2 regions of the Halobacillus sp. ABH2_015 genome follow, and region 2 is predicted to be linked to the other one. Evidence: predicted binding sites of a transcription regulator. Region 2 holds the regulator's gene; the other holds the start of a gene.
The links. Region 2 encodes NrdR, which represses ribonucleotide reductase genes. Its sites were predicted from a motif close to AACACNATATATNGTGTT; they were not measured.
Positions count from the first base shown of each region.

Region 1: a site for NrdR is predicted at 7,527-7,544, ahead of ACXAD6_RS11405 (vitamin B12-dependent ribonucleotide reductase). Genes of this name have one in related genera too.

Region 1 covers NZ_JBSWUG010000002.1:2,136,549-2,152,354, forward strand. Annotated here, with positions in the region: gene efp (elongation factor P) at 1-369, opposite strand, end outside; gene ACXAD6_RS11375 (M24 family metallopeptidase) at 391-1,455, opposite strand; gene aroQ (type II 3-dehydroquinate dehydratase) at 1,457-1,912, opposite strand; gene ACXAD6_RS11385 (YqhR family membrane protein) at 1,958-2,473, opposite strand; gene ACXAD6_RS11390 (SA1362 family protein) at 2,811-3,215, shown strand; gene ACXAD6_RS11395 (patatin-like phospholipase family protein) at 3,227-4,117, opposite strand; gene mntR (transcriptional regulator MntR) at 4,259-4,690, opposite strand; gene ACXAD6_RS11405 (vitamin B12-dependent ribonucleotide reductase) at 4,850-7,420, opposite strand; gene ACXAD6_RS11410 (rhodanese-like domain-containing protein) at 7,792-8,172, shown strand; gene gcvPB (aminomethyl-transferring glycine dehydrogenase subunit GcvPB) at 8,229-9,689, opposite strand; gene gcvPA (aminomethyl-transferring glycine dehydrogenase subunit GcvPA) at 9,682-11,031, opposite strand; gene gcvT (glycine cleavage system aminomethyltransferase GcvT) at 11,053-12,153, opposite strand; glycine riboswitch at 12,218-12,305, opposite strand; glycine riboswitch at 12,309-12,396, opposite strand; gene ACXAD6_RS11430 (DEAD/DEAH box helicase) at 12,557-14,200, shown strand; gene ACXAD6_RS11435 (YqhG family protein) at 14,197-15,012, shown strand; gene ACXAD6_RS11440 (YqzE family protein) at 15,028-15,213, opposite strand; gene ACXAD6_RS11445 (shikimate kinase) at 15,264-15,746, opposite strand.
Region 2 covers NZ_JBSWUG010000002.1:2,383,246-2,399,051, reverse strand. Annotated here, with positions in the region: gene ACXAD6_RS12760 (glyceraldehyde-3-phosphate dehydrogenase) at 52-1,086, shown strand; gene speD (adenosylmethionine decarboxylase) at 1,316-1,693, shown strand; gene ACXAD6_RS12750 (cytosolic protein) at 1,861-2,235, shown strand; gene nrdR (transcriptional regulator NrdR) at 2,275-2,739, shown strand; gene ACXAD6_RS12740 (replication initiation and membrane attachment family protein) at 2,798-4,150, shown strand; gene dnaI (primosomal protein DnaI) at 4,168-5,100, shown strand; gene ytxC (sporulation protein YtxC) at 5,257-6,066, shown strand; gene thrS (threonine--tRNA ligase) at 6,401-8,347, shown strand; ribosomal protein L20 leader region at 8,622-8,746, shown strand; gene infC (translation initiation factor IF-3) at 8,828-9,331, shown strand; gene rpmI (50S ribosomal protein L35) at 9,365-9,562, shown strand; gene rplT (50S ribosomal protein L20) at 9,593-9,949, shown strand; gene ACXAD6_RS12705 (DUF1294 domain-containing protein) at 10,036-10,308, shown strand; gene ACXAD6_RS12700 (TVP38/TMEM64 family protein) at 10,347-10,919, shown strand; gene ACXAD6_RS12695 (sigma-w pathway protein ysdB) at 10,957-11,367, opposite strand; gene ACXAD6_RS12690 (dUTP diphosphatase) at 11,479-11,964, shown strand; gene ACXAD6_RS12685 (M42 family metallopeptidase) at 12,047-13,132, shown strand; gene sspI (small acid-soluble spore protein SspI) at 13,173-13,385, opposite strand; gene ACXAD6_RS12675 (TrmH family RNA methyltransferase) at 13,497-14,231, shown strand; gene pheS (phenylalanine--tRNA ligase subunit alpha) at 14,551-15,585, shown strand; gene pheT (phenylalanine--tRNA ligase subunit beta) at 15,601-15,806, shown strand, end outside.

The DNA of each region.
Region 1 (15,806 bases), 250 kb from region 2:
GACACCAATGGTCTCACCTTGATACGACTGAATCTGAACTTCCATGTTTTCTTTCAAATAATTCAGCTGTTCCTGAATAGTCGCAGAAGGAATTTCCACCTGCTCATACGTTTCCATATCCATGAATGCATGCATGTCACCATTAGCGTAAAGGTACTGCATTTTACGGTTTTCGATATGAGCACGTTCTACTTTCTCTCCACCGCGGAACGTTTTTTCCTGGATGTTTCCATTACGAAGGTTACGAAGCTTTGAACGAACAAATGCGGCTCCCTTTCCCGGCTTTACGTGTTGGAAATCCATAACCTGCCAGATTCCACCATCTACTTCAATTGTTAAACCTGTACGAAAATCGTTTACTGAAATCATACGTTGTTCCTCCTTCTTTCCTTACAAAGTAATTAGCTCTTTCGTTGATTGGCTCAGACGCTCGTTGCCGGTTTTCGTTACGATCGTGTCGTCTTCAATACGGCAGCCGCCGACATCCGGTACATAAATCCCCGGTTCCACAGTAACGACCATGCCTTCTTCTAGGATCGTCTGTTCAGAACGGAAGGAAAGTCCCGGACCTTCATGAACATCAAGACCGATGCCGTGGCCTGTGGAGTGTCCAAAATAGTCCCCATATCCTTTTTCTTTAATATAGTCACGGGTGAGAGCATCCGCTTCCTTACCGGTAATACCTGCTTTAATACCTTTCATACCTCTTAACTGCGCCTGTAAAACCGTATCATAGATATCTTTCAGCTGATCACTGATTTCCCCAACAGCGACGGTTCTCGTAATATCAGAACAATACCCCTTATAGAGAGCACCGAAATCCATCGTGACAAGCTCACCGGACTGAATTTCCTTTTCCGAGGCTGTGCCGTGCGGAAGGGCAGACCGATAACCGGACGCTACAATAATATCAAAGCTGGAGGAAACCGCTCCCTGCTTCCTCATGAAAAACTCCAGTTCATTGGAGATATCGATTTCCTTCACACCTGGTTTTATGTAGCTTAGAATGTGGTCAAAAGCGTCATCAGCAATCTTAACAGCATCCTTTAATATACTAATCTCCTCATCGGTCTTAATCAAGCGTAATTTTTCAACGAGCCCAGAGGTTGGGACAAGTTCAGCATCCATCACCTGTTTGTACTGCTCGTAGGACGAATATGTAACGTGATCTTTTTCAAAGCCGACCCGTTTCAAACCAAGTTCCCTGGCTTTGGCAGCTGCCTCTTCGTGCAGGGGACGTTTATGCTCGATAATGTCGAACCCTTCCGTCTGATCGGCGGCCTGCTTGGTATATCGGAAGTCTGTAATCAGAAAAGCATCACGGCCTGTAATGAGCAGAGCTCCTGAAGAACCTGTAAAACCGGAAAGATACCGTCTGTTTTTCGAACTCGTGATCAATAGTCCATCCAGTTCTTTTGTCGCAGCTGCTGTACGCAGTCCTGTCAATTTCATCATATTAGTGATCTCCTCTCTCATTCAGCTTATGAACCAACCCTTCTACCGCCAGTCGATATCCATCGATTCCGAATCCTACGATCTGTCCTGCCGTGACAGGAGCAAGCATCGACGTATGCCGGAAAGCTTCTCTCGCGTGGATGTTGGAAATGTGGATTTCAATGACTGGTAAGGAAACGGAACTCACTGCATCCCGCAGAGCTACACTCGTATGAGTATAGGCAGCAGGGTTCATGACGATCCCGTCCGCAGATGCTTCAGCCTGGTGGATCCAGTCCACGAGATCCCCCTCATGATTGGATTGGTAAGCCTCCACCTCGAAGCCGGCTTTCTGCGCGGTCTCAGTAACGAGCCGGACCACATCCTCAAGTGTACCGGTGCCATATGTTCCGGGCTCGCGGACACCCAGACGGTTCAGGTTCGGCCCATTCAGTAAATAAATCTTCTTTTTCTCCATTCCATATCCCCACCGTTCCCCAAAGGATCATACAGTTAAATCTTATCATACTCCCTCCTTATTTGAATAAGAATCTGCCGTTTGATTAAATTCATGATACTCATAAGATATGGAATACCCTACAAACACACCGTATAAGATAAATAAACAGGCCGTTGTCACCCACGTATCACTGCTCAGTTCCATGAAACCAGGAATTGCTGGAAACACAGGGGTTAACACAAAATAGACCACACCCCACAGAAGCAGTCCAAAAATGGCGCCCGGCCAAATGCCTTTTCTTGATCTTAAAGTAAAGTAATAAACGAAAGCCGTTCCGATTGAGAGAAGCGCAACTATCAGCACCGAAAGAACTTCTGCGAGCCATGTTCCAGTCCAATCCGTCTGCCAGAAGGACCGGAATATAAAGGATGCTGCGGACACTTCCGTAAAATGAAAATAATAGGCGCCGGCACCCAGAGCACTCCATAAAAGCCCCCCGGCAAAACCTGTTGCTGCCGCTTTTGAGGCAACACTCTGCCGGGGCTCCTGCTTCCGTTGATCTTTTGTTTGTTCTGCCATCTCCATCACCTCTTTCCTCATTTTAACCAACCCGCATTTTTTCATGCCCGCTTTCATAATAGACCTAGTGATTCTTCTCCATTTGTTGTAAAATAAAGGTCCAGACATACTTACCATGTTTCTAGTTTAGAGGTGACAGTCTAAAGGAAAGAAAAGAATAACCCCGAATCTTTCACCTGAACTTTGAGTATAAATACTGCATAAATTCATCTACTACGGAAACAATTGAAAATAGCACATACCCGCCACAGGAAATGTTGAAAAGTGTACAATCCAGGGTATATATAACTAAAAGATGTCGTACAGGTGACCTAATACTAGAAGGGAGGACATTGACATGCGTAACTGGATGACACCAGTCATGTACATTTTAATCGGGCTTGCCATTTTCTTTGTAGGCGTTCAGCTGTTTACCAATACATCAGGTTTCTTAACAAACATAGTGGTTATGATCGGGATGGCGGCTATCCTCTATGGAGCCATCTACTTCTTCTTCCTCCGCGGACGCGGATTTGGCGGGGGTTCCGGCAACCGCACAGAAATGAAAAAATACAAACAGGCCGTTAAACAATCCAAACAGAAATACAAACAGCCTGCACCGGTCGTCAAGAAAAGTCCGGCTGCGAAAACAGCGGTTAAATCCGCTCCGTTCACACGCAAAAAAAGCCGAAGAACAAACGGGCCGCAGCTCCGGGTCATTGAGGGAAATAAAAACAAAGACAAAAATCGAGCCTCTTTTTAAAAGGCTCGATTTTATTTTGTCCATCTTTTTAAAAATTCCAATGCATGCTGGCGTCCGTAATTCATCAAATGTTCTTTTTCCTCATTCGTCATATGAAAATCAGTGGTTTCTATGCCGCTTACCGGTATGAAAAGAATATCCTTACTGATGGATTTTGAAATGTAGCGGGAGTCGTGAGCCCGCTGCATCGTTTTAAACAAGGCATGAAACATCTGGATGGCGTTTCTGATTTTCTGTTCAGGAAGCTTATCCGGCTCATCACTTAATTTTAAGCCGATTACCGGTCTCGTCCGGCATCCATCCTGCTTTTCCCATATCCACAATGGGAAATTACTAAGGACCCCTCCATCGACGATCACCGATTTCCCACGCTTTCCATGAATCTTCACAGGAATAAAGAAGTATGGAAGACTCGAGCTCATTCTTACAGCTTTTGCCACGGAAAATGTAGCGGGATCAATGCCATAAGTACTCTTCAAGTCATCGGGGAGGACGACGATTCTCCCTAAAGTAAGATCCGAACAGATGATCTTCAACGATCCGGGCCGGAGATCTGCGAACGTACGCACCCCTTTTTCCTCCAGCCACTGAGCCAGTACGGTTTCCATCTGCGCCCCGTTGTAAAGGCCGAGACGATAATAGAGGAACAGCCATTTCATAAAAGGGAAGACCCGGTCTGTCAGTGGAACATGGATCATCTCTCCAAAGGATATGGACATCAGACGGGATTTGATTTCCCCGGCTGTATACCCCGCTGCCGTTAATGCCGCCAGAATTGCTCCTGCAGAGGTACCGGCAACACGTCTGAACTCATAGCCCTGGCTCTGTAGTTCCTCGACGGCTCCTATAAAAGCGAGTGCCTTCACCCCGCCTCCGGAAAACACCCCATCTACTTTCACCACGCTTCACCCCGCTTTAATTCATTATAAACAGCGGGTCCACTAAATAGAACGCAGGTGGCAGAATTCCCCCTTCCTCATAACTTCCCGCCACGAGCCGGTTGGACATAAAAAAAAGACACGGACATCCGTGTCTCAGGCACTCTATTCGTTATTCTGGTCTTCGTTTTTCTTCTGCACTTCTCTCAAAGCTTCCACATACCCTTTATTCTCATCAAAGAACTGGACAAGGTCGCCGATACGGTCGATGGAATTCCAGCTCATATGGTGCTCAATACCTTCGACATCCTCATAGATGTTTTCCTTATCTACACCGATCAGTTCCAGGAACTGTTCCAGCAGCTCATGACGATACACCAGCCGCTTCCCGATTTTTTTCCCTTTCGGAGTCAAAATCAATCCCCTGTACTTTTCATAATTCAAATACTGGTCGCGATCGAGTTTCTGGACCATCTTCGTCACGGAAGACGGGTGAACATCCAGGTTCTCAGCAATATCCGAGACGCGGGCATAACCCTTTTCTTCAATGAGTATATAAATTTGCTCAATATAATCTTCCATGCTTGGTGTTGGCATGATGAACCTCCAATACCCTGTCTTTATGTAGATATAACGCTTGTGATCTGCTGATGACTACATAGAAAAATGATACACTAGTTTCTTATGTGATACAAGCAGCCGCTGTTTAACATAAAAAAACAGTCCTTCAGATTTGAAGGACTGTTTTTCTAGTTATTACAAACCGCACTTCAACTGAGCATTACAGTTGGTACATGTGTTACAGCCGCCGATGTCTTCCACGGTTCCTTGACGGCAGACCGGGCATGTGTCGCCGACTTCCGATCCAATCGTCACGTTCGTCTTATCCAGCTCATGAACGGTATCGACCAGGACAACACGTGGACGCTTGTCATCTTCAAACAGTTCCGTCTGCTCTCCATCAAAAGCGTTCTCCTCAGCTTTCAAAGTAAGCACCTGGCTGTCACGGCTCCCATCCACGTACACGGTACCACCTTTCGCACCGCCCCGGTACAGGCGCTGATAGACGCTTTCCACTTGTTCGACCGTATATCCTTTGGGTGCATTGACCGTCTTGGAAATACTGCTGTCGACCCAGCGCTGAATGACGCACTGTGTATCCGCATGAGCTTCCGGAGACATCGTCATCGCCGTCACAAACCATTCAGGAAGCTGCTCCGGATCCTGCTCTGGATGTGCATCCAGATACTCCTGAAGGATATCCGCCTTCACTTCAATAAACTTGCCTAAACGACCACTGCGGTAGTAGGAGAAGGAGAAGTATGGCTCAAGACCTGTACTTACTCCTACCATTGTTCCTGTACTTCCGGTTGGAGCTACAGTAAGCAGGTGGGAGTTACGGATTCCATAAGTCAGAACATCCTGCCGAATGTCTTCCGGCATCTGCTTCATATACCCTGTCTGAATGAAGTTCTCACGAAGTTGTTGTGTTTCTTCATCCGTGGCTCCGACAAGGAACGGGAAGCTGCCTTTCTCCTTCGCGAGTTCAATGGATGCGCGGTAGGCTGTGACAGCGATCGTTTCGAAAATTTCATCCACCAGTTTGTTGCCTTCTTCTGAACCATAGGTTGTTTCACAATAGATCAGGAGATCATGGAGACCCATGACACCAAGGCCTACACGACGCTCACCAAGGGCCTGTACTTTATTTTCCTCCAGGAAGTAAGGAGTAGCATCAATCACGTTATCCTGCATACGGACACCACGTGTAACAGTTTGTGTAAGTTTTTCAAAATCGACCGTTTTATTTTCCTTATCCGCTACAGACGCCAGGTTTACGGCCGCCAGGTTACAGACGGAATATGGCGCAAGTGGCTGTTCCCCGCATGGATTGGTCGCAACGACCTTCTGTCCATAAGCTGTCGCATTTGTCTTTTCGTTGGCATTATCAATAAAGAAGATTCCCGGTTCTGCTGAATACGTCGCGCAGACATTAATCAGATTCCACAGCTCTTTCGCTTTAATGGATTTGTAGGCCCGCACACCGAAGCCGCGTTTTTCCCACTCGCGTACATCGCCGCTCTCATGCCATTCTTCATTATAGGCGTTCATTTCCTCTCCCGTGTAATTCTCTACATCAGGGAAACGAAGCTGGTATTCGTCATCATTTTCCACAGCTTCCATGAACTCATTCGTGATACAGACGGAAATATTGGCTCCTGTCAGGAATTCTGAATTATGAACGGAATACGTCCCGCCGAGGGCCAGTTTTTCCTGTGCTTCCTGCACGCTTTGATCTGTAAAACCACCCTGACCCTGAATGTGCTTGTAATTGACGACACTTTGATAAAGGTCTTTTTCCACTTCGGTCAACGGCGTGAATTTCAGCTTGTCCTTCGCCAGTTGTTTAATGTTTTCATCTTCCGTATTTTCAATAAGAAAACGGAGGATACGCGGGTTCTGCATCTTGGAAATAATGAATTCAAGAATGTCTGGATGCCAGTCTGCCAGCATGATCATCTGGGCACCACGTCTGGATCCCCCCTGCTCCACCAGGTGGGTCAGCTTAGCAATATCATCCAGCCATGAAACGGAACCGGATGATTTCCCATTCACCCCGCGGGCGAGCGTGTTCCTCGGGCGCAGGGTCGATCCGTTCGTCCCGACACCACCGCCACGGGACATGATTTCCATGACTTGTTTACGGTGATCCGAAATGCCTTCCCGTGAATCCTGGATATAAGGCATCACGTAGCAGTTGAAGTAGGTCACATCCGTATTGGAACCTGCTCCGTACAGCACACGGCCGGCAGGTATGAAATTCAGGCTGGATAACTCCTCGTAAAATTCCTCAAAGCTCTGCGCCTGTCTTTCCGGATCTGTTTCCACCTCTGAGAGTCCTGTCGCATTTCGTAAAGCAATTTGTTCATAATAAACTTCCAGCGGTTTATCGATGGTATCAAGATTTCTTTTAATGACGCCGGTCTCTCTTTCTTCCTCACGGTCGAGAACGTTCACGAACTCGTCTTCCACTTTTACAAACGCTTCGTGGGTCTGCCAGTCAACGGACTGAATGAAACCGAATCCGCGAGCCGGAAACTTCGGATCGTCTTTTACTGTAAGTACGACAAAATCCCCTTCGGACAACGTCAGCTTTTCTGTATCTTTAAACGCATAACGGTCGAGCATGACAAGCCTGGATACCCCTTTGTGGGTAATGGACATGTTGTCCGTTACCGGGTGGACCTGTGGGAACTGTTTGATATCGGCATTCAGCCGGTCTATGTTGATTTTTGTATGCACATCTTTAGAAGTTGTCGTCTGCATGTTCGCATCTCTCCCTTATCTTGAAAAAGCCAATTCCATAATTGATATATGTAACATACCACATATACAGATTTTTAATCAATATATTGTGTTTGTTTATTATTCGATCACCATATATTGTGTTATTGAACGAATGTGTTGAATTTTGTCAATCAGAAAATCGTAAGATACAGTTAGAAAAAAGCAGGGAATAAGAGGAAAGCACCTCTCATGTCTTTTTTTTTCGATTTTTCCTGTCTTGCATCTGTTAAATCGATATAATCCCCTCCAAAACGGCATTTTTTTCAGGCAGGAAGAAAAATTTTTTTGAAATACCCGCCCTTCCCTTCTATAATAGATAAAAGAATAGAGAAAACAGGGGGGAAATGAAAATGGAATTATGGATCTTACTCGGAGCACTTGTTCTACTTATTGCTTTCGGTTTGTATAGATTCTTCAAAACAAGAAAAATCTTGAACACGATATCTGAAGAAGAATTCCGTCAAGGTTACCGCAAAGCTCAGCTGATTGACGTCCGTGAACCGAAGGAATTTGACGGGGGTCACATCCTCGGAGCGAGAAATATTCCGCTCTCACAGCTGAACAACAGACTCGTGGAAATCCGCAAGGACAAACCCGTCTACTTGTACTGCCAGAGCGGCGCACGGTCTGCACGTGCGGCAATGACCCTTCATAAGAAGGGGTACAACGACCTGAACATGCTTGAAGGTGGCTTCAAGAAATGGACCGGCAAAATTAAGACGAAGAAATAACGAAAAATATCACAACACAGGAAAACCGGCTCCCCACGAAGGGGGCCGGTTTTTCTCTACTCCATCGGGTGGCGGAGAACAGGCTTCCTTGCTGCCTGGGTTTCATCCATCCGGCTGACAATCGTCGTATGAGGAGCTTCCTGAACCGTCTCCGGCTCATCTTCTGCTTCCTTGGCTATTTGAAGCATACGATCGATAAAGTCATCAAGAGTTTCCTTGGATTCCGTTTCCGTCGGCTCAATCATCAACGCTTCCTCCACATTGATCGGGAAATAGATCGTCGGCGGATGATAGCCGAAGTCAAGCAGGCGTTTAGCCATATCCAGTGTTCGTACGCCGAGTTTTTTCTGACGGCGGCCCGACAGAATGAATTCATGTTTACAGTGCCTGTCAAAAGGAAGATCGAATGCTTCCTGCAGTCTGCGCATCATATAGTTGGCATTCAAAACGGCGTATTCACTTACTTTTTTCAATCCCTCCGGTCCCATTGTGCGGATGTACGTATAGGCCCGCACATTGATTCCGAAATTCCCATAATAGGGCTTCACCCGGCCGATGGAACGTGGACGATCATCATCGAATCTGTACCAGCCGTCTTTTTTCGTAAGGATCGGCTTGGGAAGAAACGGCTCAAGCTCTGCCGTTACACCTACAGGACCTGATCCCGGACCACCGCCACCGTGAGGGCCTGTGAAAGTCTTATGCAGGTTCAAGTGGACAACATCAAAGCCCATGTCTCCCGGCCTTGCATACCCTAATACAGCATTCAGATTGGCGCCGTCGTAATACAGTCTGCCACCCGCTTCATGAACGATGGCCGCCATTTCCTCAATATCCTCTTCAAACAGACCGAGCGTGTTCGGGTTTGTCAGCATCAGTGCAGCTGTCTGATCGTCTACGACACGCTTCAGGTCTTCAAGGTCCACTAATCCCCGCTCGTCTGATTTTACCGTCACGGCTTCGAACCCAGCTACCGTAGCAGAGGCAGGGTTCGTACCGTGGGCCGAATCAGGCACAATGACTTTTGTCCGCTGATGATCACCATTAGCCTCATGGAAGGCACGAATCATCATAAGTCCTGTCCATTCGCCATGAGCACCTGCCGCAGGCTGAAGCGTGACGGTATCCATACCTGTAATTTCCGCGAGCGTTTCCTGAAGATCATACATGAGGTGGAGCGCCCCCTGAACCGTTTCCTCCGGCTGGTACGGATGGATATGGCTGAAGCCGGCCAGTCTGGCTACATCTTCATTCATTTTCGGATTGTATTTCATCGTACACGATCCAAGAGGATAAAACCCGGAGTCCACCCCGTGGTTACGTTTGGACAGACCTGTGTAATGCCGCATAATCTGCAGCTCGCTGACTTCCGGCAGATGAGGTGCGTCCTGTCTCACATACTTATCTTCAAACATCTCATCAATATCGGTATCCGGCACATCCAGTTCAGGAAGACTGAACCCAGTGCGGCTCTCCTGACTCAATTCAAAAATCAATGGAAAGTCTTGGTTAGCCATTCAAATCCCCCATTTCCCCTGCGAAGGTGTCGATTTCTTCTTTTGTACGGATTTCTGTAACCGCAATCAGCATACAGCCTGCCAGACGTTCATCTGTACGTCCAAGGTCATACCCACCAATAAATCCTTTCTCCAGAAGCTGCTGATTGATCTCTTTCACAGGCTTCTTCATGCGGATGACCAGTTCATTGAAAAAGGCTCCCTTATACAAAACTTCGATGCCCCGGGATTGAAGCTGTTGTTTCATGTATAACGTCTTCTTAATGTTCATCGCCGCCATCTTTTTCAATCCCTGCTTCCCTATGGACGACAAAGCGACCGAAGCAGCCAGTGCATTCAATGCCTGGTTGGAACATATGTTGGAAGTCGCCTTATCCCGGCGGATATGCTGTTCACGCGCTTGAAGGGTAAGGACGAAACCTCTGCGTCCACCCTCATCCACCGTCTGGCCCACTAGACGGCCGGGCACTTTTCTCATCAGTTTTTTCGTTGTTGCAAAATAACCGCAGTGCGGACCGCCATACTGGGCAGGGATTCCGAACACTTGAGCATCGCCGACGACAATATCAGAGCCAAACGCACCAGGCGGAGTTAAATACCCGAGCGCAAGCGGATTGCTTGAAGTAATCATCATCGCCTTTTTCTGCTTGTCTACGAGGTGGCGGATGGAATCAAGCGGCTCCACCTGACCGAAGAAATTAGGATATTGAACGACCACTCCAGCTGTATCTTCATCGAGGTGATGTTCCAGCTGTTCAAGGTCTGTCAAACCTTCCTTGTGGTCGATTTCGATGATTTCAACCCCCGGTCCCTTGGCGTAGGAATGAATCACAGCGAGAGATTCTGGATGGACTGCTTTGGATACAAGCACTTTTTTCTTTTTCGTCTGTCCAGCAGCAAGGTTAACGGCTTCGGCCAATGCTGTCCCGCCATCATACATAGAAGAGTTGGCGACATCCATGCCTGTCAATTCACAAATCATCGTTTGAAATTCAAAGATCGCCTGCAGCTCCCCCTGGGATATTTCCGGCTGATAAGGGGTGTAAGCCGTATAAAATTCAGACCTTGATATGACGTGGTCAACAATGGAAGGAATGTAATGATCATAAACCCCTGCTCCAAGAAATGACGTATGGGATTTGAGGTTGACGTTCCGATCGGCTGTATCCGCCAGTTCTTTCATCAACTGGTATTCATTTTTCGGCGGCTTAATATTTAAATCACCTTGAAACCTTACGCGTTCAGGAATATCAGCGAACAATTCTTCAGATGACTGGACACCGATGGTCTCAAGCATTTCTTTTTTATCTTTTTCCGTCATAGGCAAATATCGAAATTCCATTGTTCCATCCCCCTCAGGTATTTATCTTTTGTAGAAAGGTGTCGGGACGACCCTGGCCTTCAGGCGTCTCTTCCGAACCTGAACCGTTACTTCTGTCCCTTCCTCTGTATACGCACGGTTAAGTAGAGCGAGTCCGACATTTTTACCCAATGTCGGCGACTGGGTCCCTGTTGTTACAAAACCAATCTTCTCATCGCTGTCATAGACCTCATAATGAGTACGCGGAATACCTTTATCGAGCATTTCAATACCGACCAGCTTCCGCTCGGGCCCCTCTTTTTTCTGTTTAACGAGAGTTTCCTTCCCAATGAAATCCTCTTCCTTTTTTATTTTGACGGCAAAATTCAGACCGGCTTCAATCGGCGTAATATCACTGCTCAACTCCTGTCCGTAAAGAGCGAGGTTCGCTTCAAACCTGAGCGTATCTCTTGCACCGAGACCGATCGGACGCAGCCCTTCCGGCTCACCTGCTTTTAATAGAACCTGCCAGAGATCCGGCCCTGAAGCTGAAGGAAGGTAGATTTCAAATCCATCTTCCCCTGTGTAACCTGTGCGGGAAACAATGGCGCTGTCCTGCACTCCATCAAGGGAAACGCCCTGTTCAAATCGGAAAAACTTAATGGCGGACACATCGGTATCCGTGAGCTTTTGAAGAATCTTTTCTGCTTTTGGCCCTTGAACAGCCAGTTGAACATACGTATCAGAAACATCCCTCACAGACACATCGCCCTCGGCGTGACGTTGAAGCCATTCCAAATCCTTTTCCCTGTTCGCCGCATTGACGACTAACAGATACGTGTTTTCAGAAAGGTGGTAAACGATCAAATCATCAACCGTCCCTCCATTTTCATAGCACATAATCGTGTACTGTGCTTTTCCAGGGACGAGCTTTGAAGCATCGTTCGTCAGCATTTTCTGTAGAAAAGCCAGGCTGTCGGATCCTTCGATCATGATTTCCCCCATGTGAGACACATCAAAAAGACCAGCCGCATTTCTTGTCGCTGCATGCTCCTCTTTAATGCCGGAAAAATGCACCGGCAGATCCCAGCCTCCAAAATCAATGGTTTTCGCTCCAAGCTTTTCATACTCGGGATATAAAGGTGTTCGTTTCAATTCTGTCAATTCAACCACTCCTTTACGTCGTTCCGCCCATAAAAAAAGAGACTCCTCCGCTATGAGCGGGAGTCTCTGTCCGTGAACCAGAAAGTTTCACACCTGTGGAGGGTGTTTGCTTCTTGGGTGGTCCGCCCGTAGAAGGCAGACGCTCTCCAGAGCTGCGTCCTGCAGAGGTCTTTTTGCCTGAGAGATTCACAATTCTGCTTGCTCCTTCGGCGCCCTTACAAGGGTCTCTCCCTCTGCAGTCATTCGCGTTTGTATTTTCCTAGATTTTACCGGGCATACTATCGTGTAATGTATGGATGACACTTCATTTCCCGTTCATTATATCATGCGTGTCCGGCAAAGAACACGAAAATTCTACAACAATTCACAATCTTAAAATATCGGAATCCGGAGGGTTGTTTCCATGTTTACCATTCATCCAGATCAAACGTTCATCCACTCTCTGTCCAGCCATCTTGACCAATCGGAACATCTGGCCTCCTGGGAAGGATTTAAACTGGCCTACCAGGCTGCCCAATTCAAAACCGTGCCGGAATTCGGAGGTCTGCTGGCACTTGATCACCTTCCTCATGTAGACTTTATGGATCATCAGATAGAAGCCGCGGAAACCGTCGTTCATCACATGAACGGCCGTGCGATTCTGGCTGATGAGGTCGGACTCGGAAAGACATTGGAAGCCGGGCTGATTTTAAAAGAATACATGATTCGAGGCCGAGCTGAAAAAGTGCTCATTCTTACTCCTGCATCCCTCGTTAATCAGTGGATTCAGGAATTGAATGAAAAATTCTACATCCAGGCTGCATCCCCGAGAAAAAAGCAGGCGTCCTGGAAAGAGTGGGATGTTGCGGTTACATCCATTGATATGGCTAAAAGGGACCATCACAGAGAAGAGATTCTTTCCCAGGAATACGATTTTATCATCATTGATGAAGCCCATAAGCTGAAGAACCATCAAACGAAGAATTATCAGTTTGTCCAGTCTTTAAAAAAGACCTACTGCCTTCTTCTCACAGCCACCCCCATCCAGAATAAGCTGAGTGATTTATTTAACCTTGTATCCATCCTGAAGCCCGGATATTTAGGAAACCTGACGGACTTTAAAAAGAAATATCAAAAGCATGCCCGGGAAGAAGAGCATATCCAGCATATTCACTCCCTTGTCGGTCAGCTGATGATCCGCAACCGCAGAAAAGATACAGGGCTTGATTCCTCTAAACGCAGGGTGAGGAATGAAAGACTGACATTTACAAATGAAGAAGCCGAACTATATCAATCCCTTGAACAGTTAAAAGCTGATCATCCTTCGTTCACATGGCTGACCCTGGCCAAAGAACTGTGTTCTTCAAGGGAAGCCTGTTACATGTCTCTAACCCAATTGAAGAAGAAAGCCCCACCTGAAAGACAAGCGGTTTATGATGATTTCATCGAGGCGCTCGGCCGGCTTCCCCACCATATTAAAGCTGAACGTATGGTGGATCTGATAAAGGAAAAAGATGAGAAATTCATCGTTTTCACCGAATACAGAGCCACCCAGTTTTACCTGCAGTGGTATTTACAGCAGCATGGAATCACATCTGTTCCATTCAGCGGGAAATTTAATAAGAGCAAACGTGACTGGATGAAACAGCTTTTTCAAAACAAAGCACAAGTGATGGTCGCTACAGAAGCAGGCGGAGAGGGCATCAACCTCCAGTTCTGCCACCATATGATCAACTATGATCTCCCCTGGAATCCGATGCGTCTTGAGCAGCGCATTGGAAGAATTCATCGTTTCGGACAAAAATATGATGTGAATATTTATAATTTTGCTGTAGAAAACACGATTGAGGACCACATTATGAAGATGTTGTATGAAAAAATTGAGGTCTTTAAGAATGCGGTCGGAGATCTGGATCACATTCTCGAGCAGATTCCCGGCGGGACGTTTGAGCAGCAGATACAGTCGATTGTCAAACAGTCCGAAAGTCAGGGGGAAATGGACATTAAGTTAAAAAATCTTGTCAGTTACGTTGAACATACGGTTAATGAAAGGAGAGAATCGAGTTGAGTGTTCTCCACCCCTACGCTGCATTTGTTGAACATTTTTTCGCTGCCTATAATTGTCCGGTTCTTGAAAAAGGCCCCACTCATTTCACCGTCCAGTTGACGAGTGAAATGGATGAAGAAATCATGAACCGCCCCTTTTACTGGCACTATATGAAAAAGATGAACCGCGAAGGCGAACCGATGCGCCTCACGTTCACCCAGACCGATGGCAGTCAGAAACAAGGCATCTACCTTCATGCCGGAACACCTAAACTGCATGCCCTCTATCAAACAGCCATCAATAAAGGAAAGACTGCCCGGCTGTATGAGCGCATCCCGCCGGAGAATGCAGGTCATACAGCTGTAAGTCCGTGGCTTGTCGTCAACTTCCTGCTGCATTACCGCGGGAAACAGGCACGGGATGAACCACTTTCCATCGGATTGAATCTCATTCATGGAACGATGATGTTAAAGATGATGGAAAAACTGGAAACGGTCCCGTTCGGAAACACTGTATCAGACTATACGTTCCCCATGACGCCTGTCATTTCACTTTCCAACGCATACAGACGGATGGAAAAGCACGTGGAGACGTATATTTCATCACAAAATAATCAATGGGCGGTGGAATCACATCAGCATTTACAAAGAGAAACAGCGCTGCTTGAATCCTTTTATGCGTCGGAAGACATCGATCTCGAATCGTTTACGAAAGAACGTGACCAGATGGATACCCGCTATAAGCCCTGCATTAAGCTTGAAGTGGTCAATGGTGGTTTGTTTTATATTTCTCAGGAAACAAGTGCTCCGTGGATCCATCAAAAAAGCCGCTGATGAACAGCGGCTTTTTTAATGATGGGAGATGTTCCGTTTCCTTTTGAACATGCGTATAGCAAGAGGAATTAATCCAAACCAGTAAACAGACGATTTCTTTGAAGGTTTTTCCCGCTTTCTCTGTTTCTTTTCTTCTTTGGACAGCTGCATGTATTTGACCATTTCCTCCGTCAAAAACTTCACATAGTCATTTTGGTTCATAAAATCCCCTCTTTTAAGCATCAATTACAAATAGTATGCCCGGGAATTCATCATTTTAGACGTGCGGCAATCTCCTCAGCAATGACTTCTGGAGCTTTATCGTCCACGACAACCACGTAATGAGCGGCTTCCTTATAAAGGGTAAGCCTGTCTTCAAAACGCTGCTTTTTCTCCGATTCATCCCCTGACCATAACGGCCGGGATGTATCATTTTTCAATCGACGCACAATGGTGTCCCATCCGGCATGAAGGTAGATCACGGTACCCTCCCGCATCATCTCACGGTTCTCCTTGGACAATATGACACCACCTCCGGTGGAAACAACGGCTTCATCCTCTAAGCCTCGCAGAAAATCCCGTTCTTTTTCCCTGAAATAGCCTTCGCCATGCTGAGCAAACATTTCCGGGATAGTCATCCCCTCCTGCTTTTCGATACTTTCATCCATTTCTATGCAGGAGCACTGTAGTTTCTCTGCAAGCCTTGAAGCGATGGTTGATTTTCCACTTCCCATAAAACCAATTAAATAAATCATTTTGTTCCCCTTTCCTATTTTCATGCAGGATATTTTCACTTTATGTCGAATACTTCTATT
Region 2 (15,806 bases):
ATTCCTAGAAATGATCCAAAAAGTATATCATATATAGGGGGCTGGAACATCATGGGGAAAACAAAGATCGCCATTAATGGCTTGGGAAGAATCGGACGTATGGTATTCAGACAGGCGGCAGTAGATGATACCGTGGAGCTTGTGGCTGTCAATGCCAGCTATCCTGCTGAAACGATCGCTCACATGGTGAAATATGACAGTGTTCATGGACGATTCGACGGAGAAGTACGTACGATTCCTGAAGGGTTAATGGTAAATGGGAAGAAAATCAAGCTCTGTTCTACGAGAAACCCGGCTGAGCTCCCTTGGAAAGAGCTTGGTGTGGACATCGTAATCGAAGCTACCGGGAAGTTCCGTACGAAGGATGAGGCTGCTCTCCATCTGGATGCAGGCGCAAAAAAAGTCATCATTACAGCTCCGGGTAAGGAAGTCGATGCGACCATTGTGATGGGGGTCAATGAGGATTCCTATTCCCCTGAAACGCATGATGTTATTTCCAATGCTTCCTGCACGACCAACTGTCTGGCGCCGGTAGTCAAAGTGCTGGAAGATGAATTCGGTATTGAAAACGGCTTGATGACGACGGTTCATTCATTTACCAATGATCAGAAGAACCTGGATAACCCTCACAAGGATCTGCGGAGAGCCCGAGGGTGTACACAGTCGATCATACCGACCTCCACAGGGGCAGCCAAAGCCCTGGGAGATGTCATTCCAAGTATGAAGGGAAAGTTGAATGGAATGGCTTTACGTGTACCGACACCGAACGTCTCTTTAGTGGACTTAGTCGTCGATCTAAAGAAAGCGGTTACGAAGGAAGAGTTGAATGAAGCGTTCGCATCTGCCTCACAGAGGGACATGAAAGGCATTCTGGAGTACAGCGATGAACCTCTGGTATCCATCGATTACACGACCTCTCCGTCTTCCGCCATCATTGATGGGCTGTCCACACAGGTGATGGAAGGCTCAAAAGTGAAAGTGCTTGCCTGGTATGATAATGAGTGGGGCTACTCCTGCCGCGTTGTTGATCTGGCGAAATATGTGGGAAAATTATTGAAACAGGAAAGGACGGCGAGAGTGTCTTAAAAGACGCCTCTGATTCCAGGTGAAGACTCTTCACGGCCCTTTTCAGGCTTCTTAAATATATCTTGCAAAAACGGGATAAACCCTTTATACTTTCTTTTGAACTTCTGAATTTCAAAAATCTTCATGTCTACTCAAAGGGTTAGGACCTCTCAGGACTAACTTTCCCCCGTGGTAGTACATGGCCGCAATTTCAGAGGGGAAGAAGTTAATGTACAAAGGGGGATCCGTTATGGATACAATGGGAAGACACGTAATTGCTGAATTATGGGATTGTAATGAATCAAAATTGAACGATATGTCGTATATAGAACAGGTTTTTGTTGATGCTGCACTGAAAGCCGGTGCAGAAGTGAGAGAGGTGGCTTTTCACAAGTTTGCCCCTCACGGTGTTAGTGGAGTTGTTATCATTTCAGAGTCACATCTGACGATACACAGCTTCCCGGAGCACGGATATGCAAGCATTGACGTGTATACGTGTGGAGACCGGATCGATCCGAATGTAGCTGCGCACTACATTGTGGAAGCTTTGGAAGCCGGCCGGAATGAAACGGTTGAAGTACCAAGAGGAATGGGTCCTGTAGAAGTCAAGGAAGCCCGTGCTCTGTAAACGCACAAAACGAGAAAGTCATGCAGAAGGTTCTGCATGGCTTTTTTTTCTGCTTACCTATTGGATCAGGCTGTCTGCCCTCTCCTTCTGTAAAACCGTTTCTAATTTTTTAAAGTCATGTTAAAATAAATTAAGATTATGTCGAATGGACTGAAGGAGTCAGATTAGTGAAAGCATTTATTTCCAGGTATCTCAGCACTCATTCCGAAACCAGTGAACAGCATAAGGACACGGCCCTTATCACACACTATTACAAAGCCAAGCATGATGAGGTTTTCCGCGCCGTGGAAGAAATGTTCCCTTCACCATCTGAGATCAAAGCCGTCTCCAGGGAGCGCGGAGAACTGACGATCACTTATAGAGGAAAGCGGCGGGCGTTTGTTGTCGCAACAATTATTATGGTCCGTCCGTTCCGCACGGCCGTGGACTTTTCGGTCACCACTGATTCAGGAGGCCCTGTGGATTTCGGCTACAGCCGTAATCTGATCGTGCAGTTCTATGAACAGCTGGACCGGCAGTTTACAGCTGTGGATCCCGGATGATCAGATGATGAAACGAAGACGATGTGGAGTTGATCAAAGGTGAAGTGTCCAAACTGTCACTACAAAAGCACGAAAGTGCTCGATTCAAGACCAATAGAGGAAGGTCAGACAATCAGAAGACGGAGAGAGTGTGAACAGTGCGGCTTTCGTTTTACAACGTTTGAGCGGATTGAAGAGGTCCCTCTGATTGTCGTGAAAAAAGAGGGAACGCGGGAGGAATTCAGCAGGGAAAAGTTGATGCGTGGGTTGATCAGAGCCTGTGAAAAGCGTCCGGTTGAAGTGGAAAAGCTTGAAGCCGTTACGCTTGATATTGAAAAGGAACTGAGGAACCGCGGCGTTTCAGAAGTGCTGAGTGAGGATATCGGTGAAATGGTCATGGGCCGTCTCTCCGAAGTTGATGAAGTGGCCTACGTCCGGTTTGCGTCCGTTTACCGGCAGTTTAAGGATATAAACGTATTTATTGACGAATTGAAGGAATTAATTAAAGATGATCATGACGAATGAGCCTGAGCCGGCTCATTTTCTTTTTCATAGATTTGGATGAACGAAGGAGGTGTAGACGATGAATCATTCCATTGGCAGACTGCTGCCTGTAGACGGTTTTAAAATCAGGAACGGCGGAGAAATGCCTCGAAATTTTCATCGTTCGTTATCCCATCTATACCAACCGATTGTTGGACGTCTGGCTGTATCTCTCTACCATATACTGCTTTCTGAAGCGGATCTTGCGGATCAGGATACGGTTCAGACCCACCATTCATTGATGGCTTACCTTTCCGCTCCTCTGGATAAAATTTATGAAGCCAGGGGGAGGCTGGAGGCTCTTGGATTGCTGAGAACGTTTCGGTCGAACGAAGAGAGCGATCAGACCGTCTATATATATGCGGTCCATCCCCCTTTTACGCCGGAGGAATTTTTCCAGGATGACATGCTCGCGCTTCTCCTGACCCATGAGTTGGGTCAGGAGAAGTATGAACAGGTAAAAAGCCGATTTGTTAAGCCTGAGCCTTCGGTGGAAGGATATGAAGAAATCACGGCTTCTTTCGACGAAGTGTTTCATCATAAAATGATAGAGTCTGTGCAGAGGGAAACCGAAGTGATTGCGGAGCAGAAGCGTTTTCAGGAATACCGCGGTCCACGAACCTCGGAAAGCCGCGTCGATTTCACCTGGCTCCGCCAAGCCCTTCAGAAGAGAATGTATCCAAGTGAACGGATTTTGACGGGGCGGAATAAGAAACTGATCATTCAGCTGGCGACGTTGTATGATTTGTCCAACGTGGAATTGGAAAAAGCGGTGACATGGGCTATAGATGAAAATCACTGCTTGGTCGAGGAAGAGTTTAAGGCTGCCTGTCACGATTTTATGAAAGAAGAAAAAAATGTACAGCCCGCCTCTGTCGATGATCGTGAGAAATGGGCCTCCATGGAAAAAGAGACGACAGGATCCAAGGAAGACCAGTTTGTTGAAATGCTCGAGCAGATTTCTCCGAGGGAGCTCCTTGAGGATTTGTCCAATGGCAACCGTGCCTCGGAACAGGATTTGAAGCTGATCCGGGATGTTATGACCGAACAAGGCATCACAGCTGGGGTTATGAACGTGCTTGTCCATTATGTGATGTTGAAAACGGATATGAAACTGTCGAAATCCTACATGGAAAAAATCGCCAGTCATTGGGCGCGTAAAAACGTGACCACTGTGCGCCAGGCCATGAATCTGGCCAAGGCAGAACATCAGAAATATCAGCAGTGGGGCCGTCAGAAAACACAGAAGCGGACTTCCCAAAAAGACGAAGTTATTCCTGTCTGGTTTAATAAACAGGAAGAGAAGCAGCCTGCCGCCGCGTCTGCTGAGCCTCAGGTCGATAAAGAAGATATCGCAGCCAGAATCGCGAGGCTGACCAATAGAGGAAACTAGAGTAAGGGGTGAATGGAATGGAGCCCATTCAGCAATCGTTGAAAAAATGGATGAAAGATAACAAGCAGTTTCAGCAGCGCTACAATCAAATGAAAGCGGAAGTCCTGGGCTCTGCTGAAGTCCAGCGTCTGATGCATGAAAATGAAGGCCTGGATGAAAAAGCGGTGGAGAAGCATTTGATCAAGCTTTATGAATACCAGACCCAATCGAAAAACTGCGAAAAATGTCCGTCGAGGGAGGGGTGTATCAACATCCTGCCCGGATACGTTCCATCGTTGGAGGTGGAGGGAACCGACATCAAACTGATTTATGATAAATGCAGACGCCAGCGTTCACAGGAACAGCAGTCGTATCAGAAATCATTGGTAAGCAGCCTGCATATGCCGAGAGAAATCCTGGAAGCATCGCTGGAACGAATGGATCTGGAAGACCCCGACCGCGGAGGGGCGGTAGCGCAAACCGTCCAGTACATTGAAACGCTCGGGGATGAGCTTCCTGCAAAAGGCCTGTATTTCCATGGACCGTTCGGTGTAGGGAAAACGTATTTCCTCGGGGCCATTGCCAATGCTCTCAGTGACAAGCAGATCCCATCGATGATCATTTATATGCCTGAATTTGTAAGGGAAATGAAATCATCCATCAAAGATGATTCCCTCAATGATAAAATTACCGCCTTTAAGGAAACGCCGGTGTTAATGCTGGACGATATCGGAGCAGAATCCCAGTCGGCCTGGTTCAGGGATGAGATATTAGGCAGTATCCTGCACTATCGGATGATGGAGCGTCTGCCCGTCTTTTTTACGTCCAACTATACGCTGAACGAACTTGAAAAAGTGTTGATGACAAGCAGCCGCGGCGATGTGGAACAAGTGAAAGCCAAGCGGATTACCGAACGGATCAAACAGCTGAGTGAAACGGTTTATGTCGGCGGTCAGAACAGACGTTCATAAATCTTTGCGAACAGGAAGGTCAGTGACATGATTTACCTATCCCTCTCATAAATATAACAAAGAAAAGACGAGCCGGTCTTGATGATATTTTCTATGCTTCCGGGAAGCATTGATGATAGACATAGGATGGAAAGTCGGGATGAGGGGGGAATTCTGGTGTTTGACTTATCTTTTTCCAAGCGTCTGGAAGCCGAAACGTTTTATAATGCCATCGTTTCCGAGCAGAAGCTGTGGGTTTATGAGGAGAACGGGAAACATTTTTCTGTCACATTGATGCATGCTTCCTCAAGGGAGTCGGCCTATGTGGATGTCGTGCGTGCGCTGCATCATGTTGTCAGGAAAAGGAAAATTCCTGCCTGGATGGAAGGGGTCCTCCGGTTCTCCTATCATTTCGAGGATGCCGATGAAATTCAGCGCATTCTTGAGATTGAGCAGGACTTTGACTCCCATCCTCCTGCGGGTCTGCGGCTTCCGCCTATTCACCACTACATCAAGTCCTATATACAGGAGTACGTGCATGTAAGGGATACCGTCCTGTTTGATGACTTGAGTGCCGGCTGTCTGGCACATGTCCACAGGTGCCTGACGGATTACACAGGCAAGGTCATTGATGAGTATAAGCAGGAGGAATCGTATCAGCTGCTGGTCGATTCGTGGCGTCACCGTGTTCATCATCAGGATACGGGGGTGCAGCTTCTTCATATTCTCGATGACCGTGGACTGACTTACTTCCATGATGAAGGCAATCCGCTGAGTGATTCGGAGACGCGTCTCTACCAAAAGCAGTACCCGGATGAAGCCGTGTCTGATCTTCCTCTTGAATGGCCGGTCACGCCGGCGCTCGTCCATGCTCCAGAGGAAATCATTATTTACTCCGATCAGGCGGAGAATTCCAATTTGGAACTGCTGATGAATATCTTTGAGGAAAAGGCTGTCTGGAAGCCCAAATCGCAATTTCCTTTTTAAAGCCCTTGATTTCCTTTTCGCAAATGGATATAATACGTACATATTAAATCAATGGCTTTGATAAGGATACGAACGGAAAGTGGCGTATGATCAGAGAGGGGAGTCATCGGCTGGAAGCTCCTTCTTAACGGCTTATCGTTTACCACCTTGGAGCCCTGTCTGTGAAATGATTCAGAGTAATGGACAGCGACTGATCCGCGTTAAGGATAATGAAGCCGCAGCCTTGCGAGGATGCGGGAACCTGGGTGGAACCACGAGAGACAACGCTCGTCCCTTAGCACTATGCTGAGGGATGGGCGTTTTTTTATATTTATTTAGAAAAGGAGTGTTACACATGGCGGATGCGATTCAAATCAAGTTCCCAGACGGAAACATCAAGGAGTTTGAGAGAGGGACTACAGGTGAAGACATCGCTAAATCGATTTCTTCAGGCTTGAAAAAGCAGGCCCTGGCCGTAAAGCTGGACGGCGAACCCTACGACCTGCGACGTCCGATTGAACAGGATGGGGAAATTGAGATTCTTACCTATAAAAATCCAGAAGGCTTGGAAGTGGTGCGCCACTCTACAGCCCACCTGATGGCACAGGCCGTTAAACGCCTTTATGGAAACGTCAAACTTGGCGTTGGTCCGGTCATTGAGAATGGGTTTTATTATGATATCGATATGGAGGAATCCCTGACACCGGAAGATCTTCCGAAGATCGAAAAGGAAATGCAGAAGATTGTAGATGAAAACCACGAAATCGAACGCATAGAGCTTTCAAGAGAGGAAGCGATCGAAAAGTATAAGGAAATCGGCGATGAGCTGAAGCTTGAACTGATCGAAGCTATCCCTGAAGGCGAACAGGTGACGATTTATCAGCAGGGGGAATTCTTTGATCTCTGCCGCGGCGTTCACGTTCCACAGACAAGTAAAATCAAGGTTTTCAAGCTGTTGAGCATTTCCGGTGCCTACTGGAGAGGGGACAGCGACAACCAAATGCTTCAACGTATTTACGGAACGGCCTTTGAGAAAAAAGCCCATCTGGATGAATACCTGCAGATGCTTGAAGAAGCGAAGGAACGCGATCACCGTAAGCTCGGTAAGGAACTGGAGATCTTTACGATCAATCAGAAGGTCGGTCAGGGACTTCCAATGTGGCTGCCAAAAGGCTCGACCATTCGTCGCACGATTGAGCGTTACATTGTAGATACAGAAGAGCGCCTGGGATATGATCACGTGTATACACCTGTTCTGGGAAGTGTTGACCTGTACAAAACAAGCGGACACTGGGATCACTATCAGGATGATATGTTCCCGACAATGGAAATGGACAACGAAGACCTTGTTCTTCGACCGATGAACTGCCCGCACCATATGATGGTTTATAAAAATCAGATGCACAGCTACCGGAACCTGCCTGTCCGTATTGCTGAGCTGGGTACGATGCACCGTTATGAAATGTCCGGAGCTCTTGCCGGCCTGCAGCGTGTGCGTGCCATGACATTGAATGATGCGCATATTTTTGCCCGCCCGGATCAGCTGAAAGATGAATTCAAGCGTGTAGTCCGTCTCGTTCAGGAAGTCTACCGTGATTTCGGTATCAACGATTACTACTTCCGTCTGTCCTACCGTGACCCGGAGGATAAGGAGAAGTACATCGACAATGATGCGATGTGGGATAAAGCGCAGGGGATGCTGAAAGAAACGATGGAAGACATGAAACTGGAGTATGTGGAAGCCGAAGGGGAAGCTGCTTTCTACGGTCCGAAACTGGATGTTCAAGTGAAAACAGCGCTTGGTAAGGACGAAACGCTTTCGACGGTCCAGCTGGACTTCCACCTTCCGGAACGCTTTGATCTGACATATGTCGGGGAGGATGGAGCCGATCACCGTCCGGTCGTTATTCACCGTGGTGTCGTGTCGACGATGGAACGTTTTGTTGCCTTCCTTATTGAAGAATACAAAGGCGTCTTCCCGACATGGCTGGCCCCTGTCCAGGCGAAAATCATTCCTGTATCTGCCGACGTCCATCTGGATTATGCGAAAAAACTGGAAGATGAACTTCGGGAAGCCGGTGTGCGTGTCGAAGTGGATGAGCGGAATGAAAAGATCGGCTATAAAATCCGTGAAGCACAAATGCAGAAAATCCCGTTCCAGCTTGTCGTTGGAGATAAGGAAATCGAAGACCATGCGGTAAACGTCCGCCGATACGGAGAACAGGACTCTGCTACAAAATCTGTAGACACATTCAAGTCTGAAATCAAAAATGAAATTGAGCAGAAGCTTCTGAGAAAGTAATCCGATGAAGCGGAGACGTTTTTGTAAACCCATACCAAGGTGAGTTTTCATCCTGGTATGGGTTTTTATCATTTTATCTCGCTTTGTTTTCACGCTGGTTATCCACGGGCAGAGGCCGCTTCTTTCTTCTCCAGGTATTGGTTTGCAGGAAAGGGATTGATTTTTATCTTGATTTCGATTATCCTTGATTAGGTAGTCAGATAAACAACATTTGATTGTTGACATGCATCATCAGGCATGCTATTATTGTTTAGGTAACTGAATGAACGGATCTAGAGACAAGTAGGAGCACCCGCTTCTCACCTGATCGACGCTGATAAAGCAGTTGGCAGGTCACTAATTCCTTAAATGTTAGGATACGTGTGGGTGCAGAATATGTACCGACACTTTTTTTATTTTCAGCAGGAATCTTGTCGATGACAGATCTCATATAAGTTTTCTAAAACTATTTGGAGGTGGCTCGATATTAGCAAGGATAACATGAACGTTAATGAAAAAATCCGTGCCCGTGAAGTCCGTCTGATCGACGTGAATGGTGAGCAGCTTGGAGTTAAATCCCGTAACGAAGCGCTTGATATTGCAGCAAACGCAAATCTTGATCTTGTTATGGTGGCCCCAAATGCGAAGCCTCCGGTTTGCCGAGTGATGGACTACGGAAAATATCGTTTCGAGCAGCAGAAGAAAGAAAAAGAAGCTCGTAAGAAACAAACCGTCATCAAAGTGAAGGAAGTGCGTCTCAGTCCAGGGATTGAAGACCACGACTTCAACACAAAACTTCGTAACGCACGCAAGTTCTTGTCTAAAGGTGACAAAGTGAAAGCATCTGTCCGTTTCCGCGGACGTGCCATCACACACAAAGAACTAGGGCAGAAAGTACTCGAACGCCTGGCTGAAGAGTGCAAAGATGTCGCCCAAGTTGAGACCAAGCCTAAAATGGAAGGTCGCAGCATGTTCTTAATGCTTGCTCCTCTCGGTGAGAAGTAAGACAAAGTATCAAGTTTAAAGGAGGAAATTCACATGCCAAAAATGAAGACCCATAAAGGTTCTCAAAAACGCTTCAAAAAAACTGGGACAGGTAAAGTGAAACGTTCCCACGCTTTCACAAGCCACTTGTTCGCGAACAAATCAACTAAGCAAAAGCGTAAGCTTCGTAAAGAGGCACTGGTTTCTGCAGGAGACTACCGCCGTATCAAGCATATGCTTCCGAAAGACTAATAAAGACTGATTTAATTAGGAGGGATTACCATGCCACGAGTAAAAGGTGGAACAGTGACACGTCAACGTCGTAACCGTGTCCTTAAACTAGCAAAAGGTTATTATGGTTCAAAACATGCACTATTTAAAACTGCTAAACAGCAGGTAATGAAATCAGGACAGTACGCTTACCGCGACCGTCGTCAGAAAAAGCGCGATTTCCGTAAGCTTTGGATCGCTCGTATCAACGCTGCAGCGCGTTTGAACGACATTTCCTACAGCCGTCTTATGCACGGTCTTAAACTTGCGGGTATCGAAGTGAACCGTAAGATGCTTGCTGACCTTGCTGTCAACGACGCCCAAGGTTTCGCAAGTCTTGCAGAGCAAGCAAAATCTGCTCTTAAGTAATTTTATGAGAAAGAGCCATTTCCGTCCGGTTGGAAATGGCTCTTTTTTTATACCCTGTTCGAATACATAAGGGGAGCGTGAAGGTGATGATGTATGCAGGATTGTATTACTTCGGAGTGAATATCTGGCTGTTTATCCTGATGGGGGTGGACAAAAAGAGGGCTGGAGAACAGAAGTGGAGAGTGCCTGAAAAGCAGTTATGGATGGCAGCTTTGCTGGGAGGCGCATTAGGAGGAGTACTCGGGATGAAGGTGTTTCGTCATAAGACGAAGCATAAATCGTTTGCCGTCGGTTTCCCATTCCTCATAGCCGCGCATCTCGTGTTGACCGGGTATTTGTACGTGCGGTTCTATACCTGAGTATCCTGTCATAAGATGTAGGCAGGGAGGGGATTGACGTGGGCGGGACAACGACAGCAGTGCTGGCATGGTTGGAACATCAGGAAGCCTGGGCGCCGCTCTTGTTTATCGGAATTCATCTGCTTCGGCCTTTTTTGTTTCTCCCGGTCATGCTTGTCTGCATAACCGGAGGCGTGTTGTTCGGACCGATTGCGGGTACCGCGTACTCGGTGATTGGAACGATGATATCCAGCCTGTTGTTTTACCGGACGATCCGTATGGTGCCTTGGGTGATGAAAAGGATGGCGGGAATCAAGGAACGATGGATGAAAAAACAGGCATCCCTGTCCGTCAAGCAGGTAGCTGTGCTGCGTCTTGTTCCTTTTATTCACTTTCACCTGTTGTCGTATTGTCTTATTGAGAGCAGCGCAGATTTTAAGGATTATGCGAAATCATCTTTATTTGCTAATTTTCCGCTTGCCTTTATTTACACCTCTGTCGGTCAGTGGGTCACGCTTTTTTCGCTGCCGATGATGGTCGCTTTTTCAGGCGCGCTTGTTGGTGTAAGTTTCATGATCCGGAAGAAAAGTGAAGTGTTTCTATGGAACGATTTCTTCCAGACGAATCCATAAAAGAACAACCCTCTGCAGCAAAGGGCAGAGGGTTGTTTTAATGGAAGTCATCGTTATTTTTCAAGGGATGGATAATCAGCCGGTTGATCGGGTACTTCCATTCGATGGAAGCATGCGGATAACGGAGGAGGATTTCTTGTTCCATAAAGTATATATCCTCCCGTTCGAGCCCTTGAAGCTTGTTCGGGTCGTGGGCGCTTACATTGATCGTAACGACCTCAAAGGCATCTTCGGTTGTCCCTAAATATTTTTCCCCTTCAAACACATGACCTTTCAAAGTCATCAGGAAATTCTCTTTCGTATCTTCCTGGTTATCATGAAAGTAAAATTCTTTTTTATCCCGGGCAAGATCCAGCTTTCTCCTTGGATTGACGATGAATTTATAAGCGGTGTACATAATAAAGGCTATCGCCAGAAGCAGCAGCAGTCTGAACAAAAGGATGATCATGAACATCGGACTCCTTCCTTGAAGGTACGTGCCTCCTATACGTATCAGCATGTCTTTTTGTTTCAGAAAATGATACATTATTATCGATGATTTTTTTAGGAGGGACAACCAATGTTTTGGGAATCGTTATATCAGATGCAGGAAAAACTGGATCATTATATTGAACAGCAGCACAATTTGGAGAAAAGCGCTTATGTCGAATCCAAAATCCTGGCCTTATTTGTAGAGCTTGGGGAGCTGGCGAATGAAACACGCTGCTTTAAATTTTGGAGTACGAAAGGGCCGAGCGATCCATCGGTCATTCAGGAAGAGTATGTAGATGGGGTTCATTTCCTGTTGTCCCTTGGTTTGGATCTGGGCTTCCGCTATACCAGCCAGGAAGAAGAGGACCGTTCTGTGACAGAGACGGAAGCATTTTTGGACGTATACAGCAGTGTGGAGACGTTTCGTCATGAACAGACGAAGGGAAACTACGAAAAGCTGTTTCGTGCCTACGTATCCTTAGGGCGGACCATCGGAATTACGGCAGAGGAACTGAAAGAAGCGTATATAAATAAAAATGAAGTGAATTTTAAAAGACAGGACCAGGGCTATTGATCACAAAATGGCAGAATTTTTGTGAAATCGCTTCAAAAGGTTTATAATAACAATGGATAGAAAAAGGAGGATTTGAATACATATGGCTAAAAAAGATGAAACACTGCAGATGTTGAAAGATCTGACGGACGCGAAAGGTGTACCGGGAAACGAAAGGGAAGCCCGTGACGTCATGAAGCAGTACATCACTCCCTATGCGGATGAAGTCTTCACAGATAATCTTGGAAGTCTGATTGCGAAGAAAGTAGGAAATAAAAAGGGCCCGAGTGTTATGGTTGCCGGTCACCTCGATGAGGTAGGATTCATGGTTACCCGCATTGATGATCATGGCTATATTTACTTCCAGACCGTGGGAGGATGGTGGAGTCAGGTTATGCTCGCCCAGCGTGTCACGATCATGACACGCAATGGTGACCTCACCGGTGTGATCGGATCGAAACCACCGCACATCCTGCCTGCGGAGCAGCGTAAGAAGGCTGTGGAAATCAAGGATATGTTCATCGATATCGGCGCTTCCAGCCGTGAAGAGGCAATGGAATTCGGTGTGAAGCCGGGAGATTCTGTCGTTCCATATTTTGAATTCACACAGATGAAAAATGAAAAAATGCTGCTGGCTAAAGCATGGGATAACCGCATCGGCTGTGCCATTGCGATTGAAGTGCTGAAGCAGTTGAAAGGTGAAAAACACCCGAATACGGTTTACGGTGTCGGAACGGTTCAGGAAGAGGTCGGTCTCCGCGGTGCCCGCACATCCGCCAACCTGATCAACCCGGATATTGCTTTTGGTGTCGATGTCGGTATTGCCGGGGATACTCCGGGTGTATCGGACAAAGACGCTTCCAGTAAAATGGGAGACGGCCCGCAGATCATCCTGTACGATGCCTCTATGATTTCCCATAAAGGACTTCGTGATTTTGTTACGGATACAGCGGATGCGAACGACATTCCTTATCAGTTTGATTCCCTTGCCGGGGGTGGAACGGACTCGGGTGCCATCCACTTAAGCCATGACGGGGTTCCAGCTCTTTCTATTACGATTGCTACGCGTTATATTCACTCTCATGCGGCTATGCTTCACCGTGATGATTTTGAAAATGCGGTCCGCTTAATTGTAGAAGTTATTAAAGGCCTGGATGCGGATACAGTCAAAGAAATTACCTTCCAGTAATACTAAAAAGCCAGCCGTAAAGGGCTGGCTTTTTTCGTGCTTATTTCTGTTTTAAGCCTTGTTCTAATGTATCAAGAATTTCCTGGCGTTCTTGTTCATCGGATTCTTTCCACAGCATTTCAAAGAATACGCCAAGCCCGGGAAGCATTTTTTCCTCACCCTTCTGCAGGGCATCATCAATAGTGGCTTCAAGCTGTTCGGCATTATGATTGCTGACATTGGACAGAATCGCTGCGCGCAGATTTAAATTCATCGTCAAGTCCTCCTTTGTAATAGGATTCGAAAATTATTCATGATTAGTTTGACCAACCGTGGTGCGGCTATGTATGATGAATGAGAAATAAACAGGAAAAGAGGGACGATAATGCTCACTTCCTTACAAAATGCAAAAGTGAAGGATTGGAAGAAACTACATAAACGAAAGTATAGAAATCAAACAGGTACGTTTCTTGTAGAAGGGTTTCATCTGTTTGAAGAGGTGATGAAAAGCGGCTGGACCGTTAAAGAATTGATCGTCCGCGAAGAAACGGACATTGAACTTCCGGATGATATTCCTTATACGATTGTCAGCCGTGATGTTTTTGCGGCTGTTGCTGAAACCGAAACGCCTCAAGGAATTGCAGCGGTTGTCGCTAAAGAAGATTATACTTTTACGCCGGGAAGTCTTACTTTGATGCTGGATGCTGTCCAGGATCCGGGAAATATCGGGACACTGATCCGTACAGCAGATGCTGCCGGTTTCGACCAGGTCATTGTCGGTACGGGTTCTGTGGATATTTTTAATGATAAAGTGATCCGTGCTTCTCAAGGATCTCTGTTTCATTTACCGGTCTTAACAGGAGACCTCGGCGCTTACGTGCACGAATTGAAGGATCGGGGTGTGGAAATCTGGGCCTCTGCGCTGGAGAACGCCGTCTCATATAAAGAGCTGGCGGTTCCTGAGAAAGTTGCTTTAGTGGTTGGAAATGAAGGCAGCGGCATCTCTCAAGAACTTGTCGAGGCGGCAGATCAGCATGTGTATATCCCGATATATGGACAGGCGGAGTCGTTGAATGCTGCCATTGCGGGTGCTGTTCTTATGTATCATTTGAAAAGCTGAGGTTGCATCCAGCAGCAACTTTGACTATAATAAATGCAGTTCTAATAATTACATCGATCAATAGCTGAGATAGAGCAAAGTAAATGAATGGGAATCGTTTCAGGGAGGAAGCACCATAGACTGGGAGTGCTGCCATCGTGACATTCGTTGAAATTTCACTCTGGAGCTGGCCGTTTCGGCCCGGATGAACGTCCGTTATTTCATACAAGTGGGCACCACAGGTGTCAACAAGGGTGGTACCGCGAAACAAACCATACAAGTCTCGTCCCTTTTTACAGGGAGGGGGCTTTTTTTATTTTCATTAAAGGAGGAATTACTGATGAAGGAACGTTTAGAGCAGCTGAAACAGGAAGCGTTGCAGAAGGTGGAGAACGCTGATTCCATTCAAGGGTTGAAAGACATTCGTGTCGAGTATCTAGGGAAGAAAGGACCGATCACGGAAGTACTCCGCGGCATGGGCAAATTATCGAAGGAAGAGCGCCCGGTCATCGGACAGCTCGCCAATGACGTGCGTGAGAGCATTGCAGAAGCGATCGAAGCGAAACAGACAGGTCTTGAGGACGAGGCGCTTGAGAAACAGCTGGAAGAGGAAAGCATTGATGTAACCCTTCCTGCCCGTCCGGTTCACGTAGGCGGTCCGCACCTGTTGACGAGCATTGTAGAAGAAATTGAGGATTTATTCATCGGTATGGGCTTTGAAATCAAGGAAGGACCAGAGGTAGAAACCGATTATTACAACTTCGAGGCGTTGAATCTGCCGAAAGGCCACCCGGCCCGTGATATGCAGGATTCCTTCTATGTTACAGAAGAGTTGTTGATGCGTACCCATACCTCGCCTGTACAAGCAAGAACGATGGGGACAAGAAACGGTGCTGAACCTGTGAAAATGATCTGTCCTGGTAAAGTGTACCGCCGTGACACCGATGATGCCACGCACTCCCACCAGTTCACCCAGATTGAAGGTCTGCTTGTAGATAAGCATGTCCGCATGAGTGATCTGAAAGGCGTACTGAATGCATTTGCGAAGCAGATGTTCGGAGCGGAACGTGAAATCCGCCTTCGTCCAAGTTTCTTCCCGTTCACAGAACCATCGGTTGAGATGGATATTTCCTGTAAAGTGTGCGGTGGTAAAGGCTGTTCCGTCTGTAAGGGAACGGGCTGGATTGAAATTCTCGGCGGGGGCATGGTCCACCCGAACGTATTGGAAATGGCCGGCTACGATTCCAGCGAATACTCCGGCTTTGCTTTCGGAATGGGACCTGAACGGATCGCCATGCTGAAATACGGGGTCGACGATATCCGTCACTTCTATACCAACGATATCCGGTTCTTGGAACAGTATCATAAAGCTTAAGGGAGGAATGGAAAAATGCTTGTATCTTTAAACTGGTTGAACGAATACATTGATGTCAGCGCCTACTCTCCGGAGGACCTGGCTGAAATCATTACAAAAACGGGGATTGAAGTAGAAAGCGTAGAGCCTGCAGCAGAGGGCGTCACGGGGGTCGTGGTTGGACAAGTGACATCCTGTGTGCAGCATCCGAATGCGGATAAACTGAATCTCTGTCAGGTTGA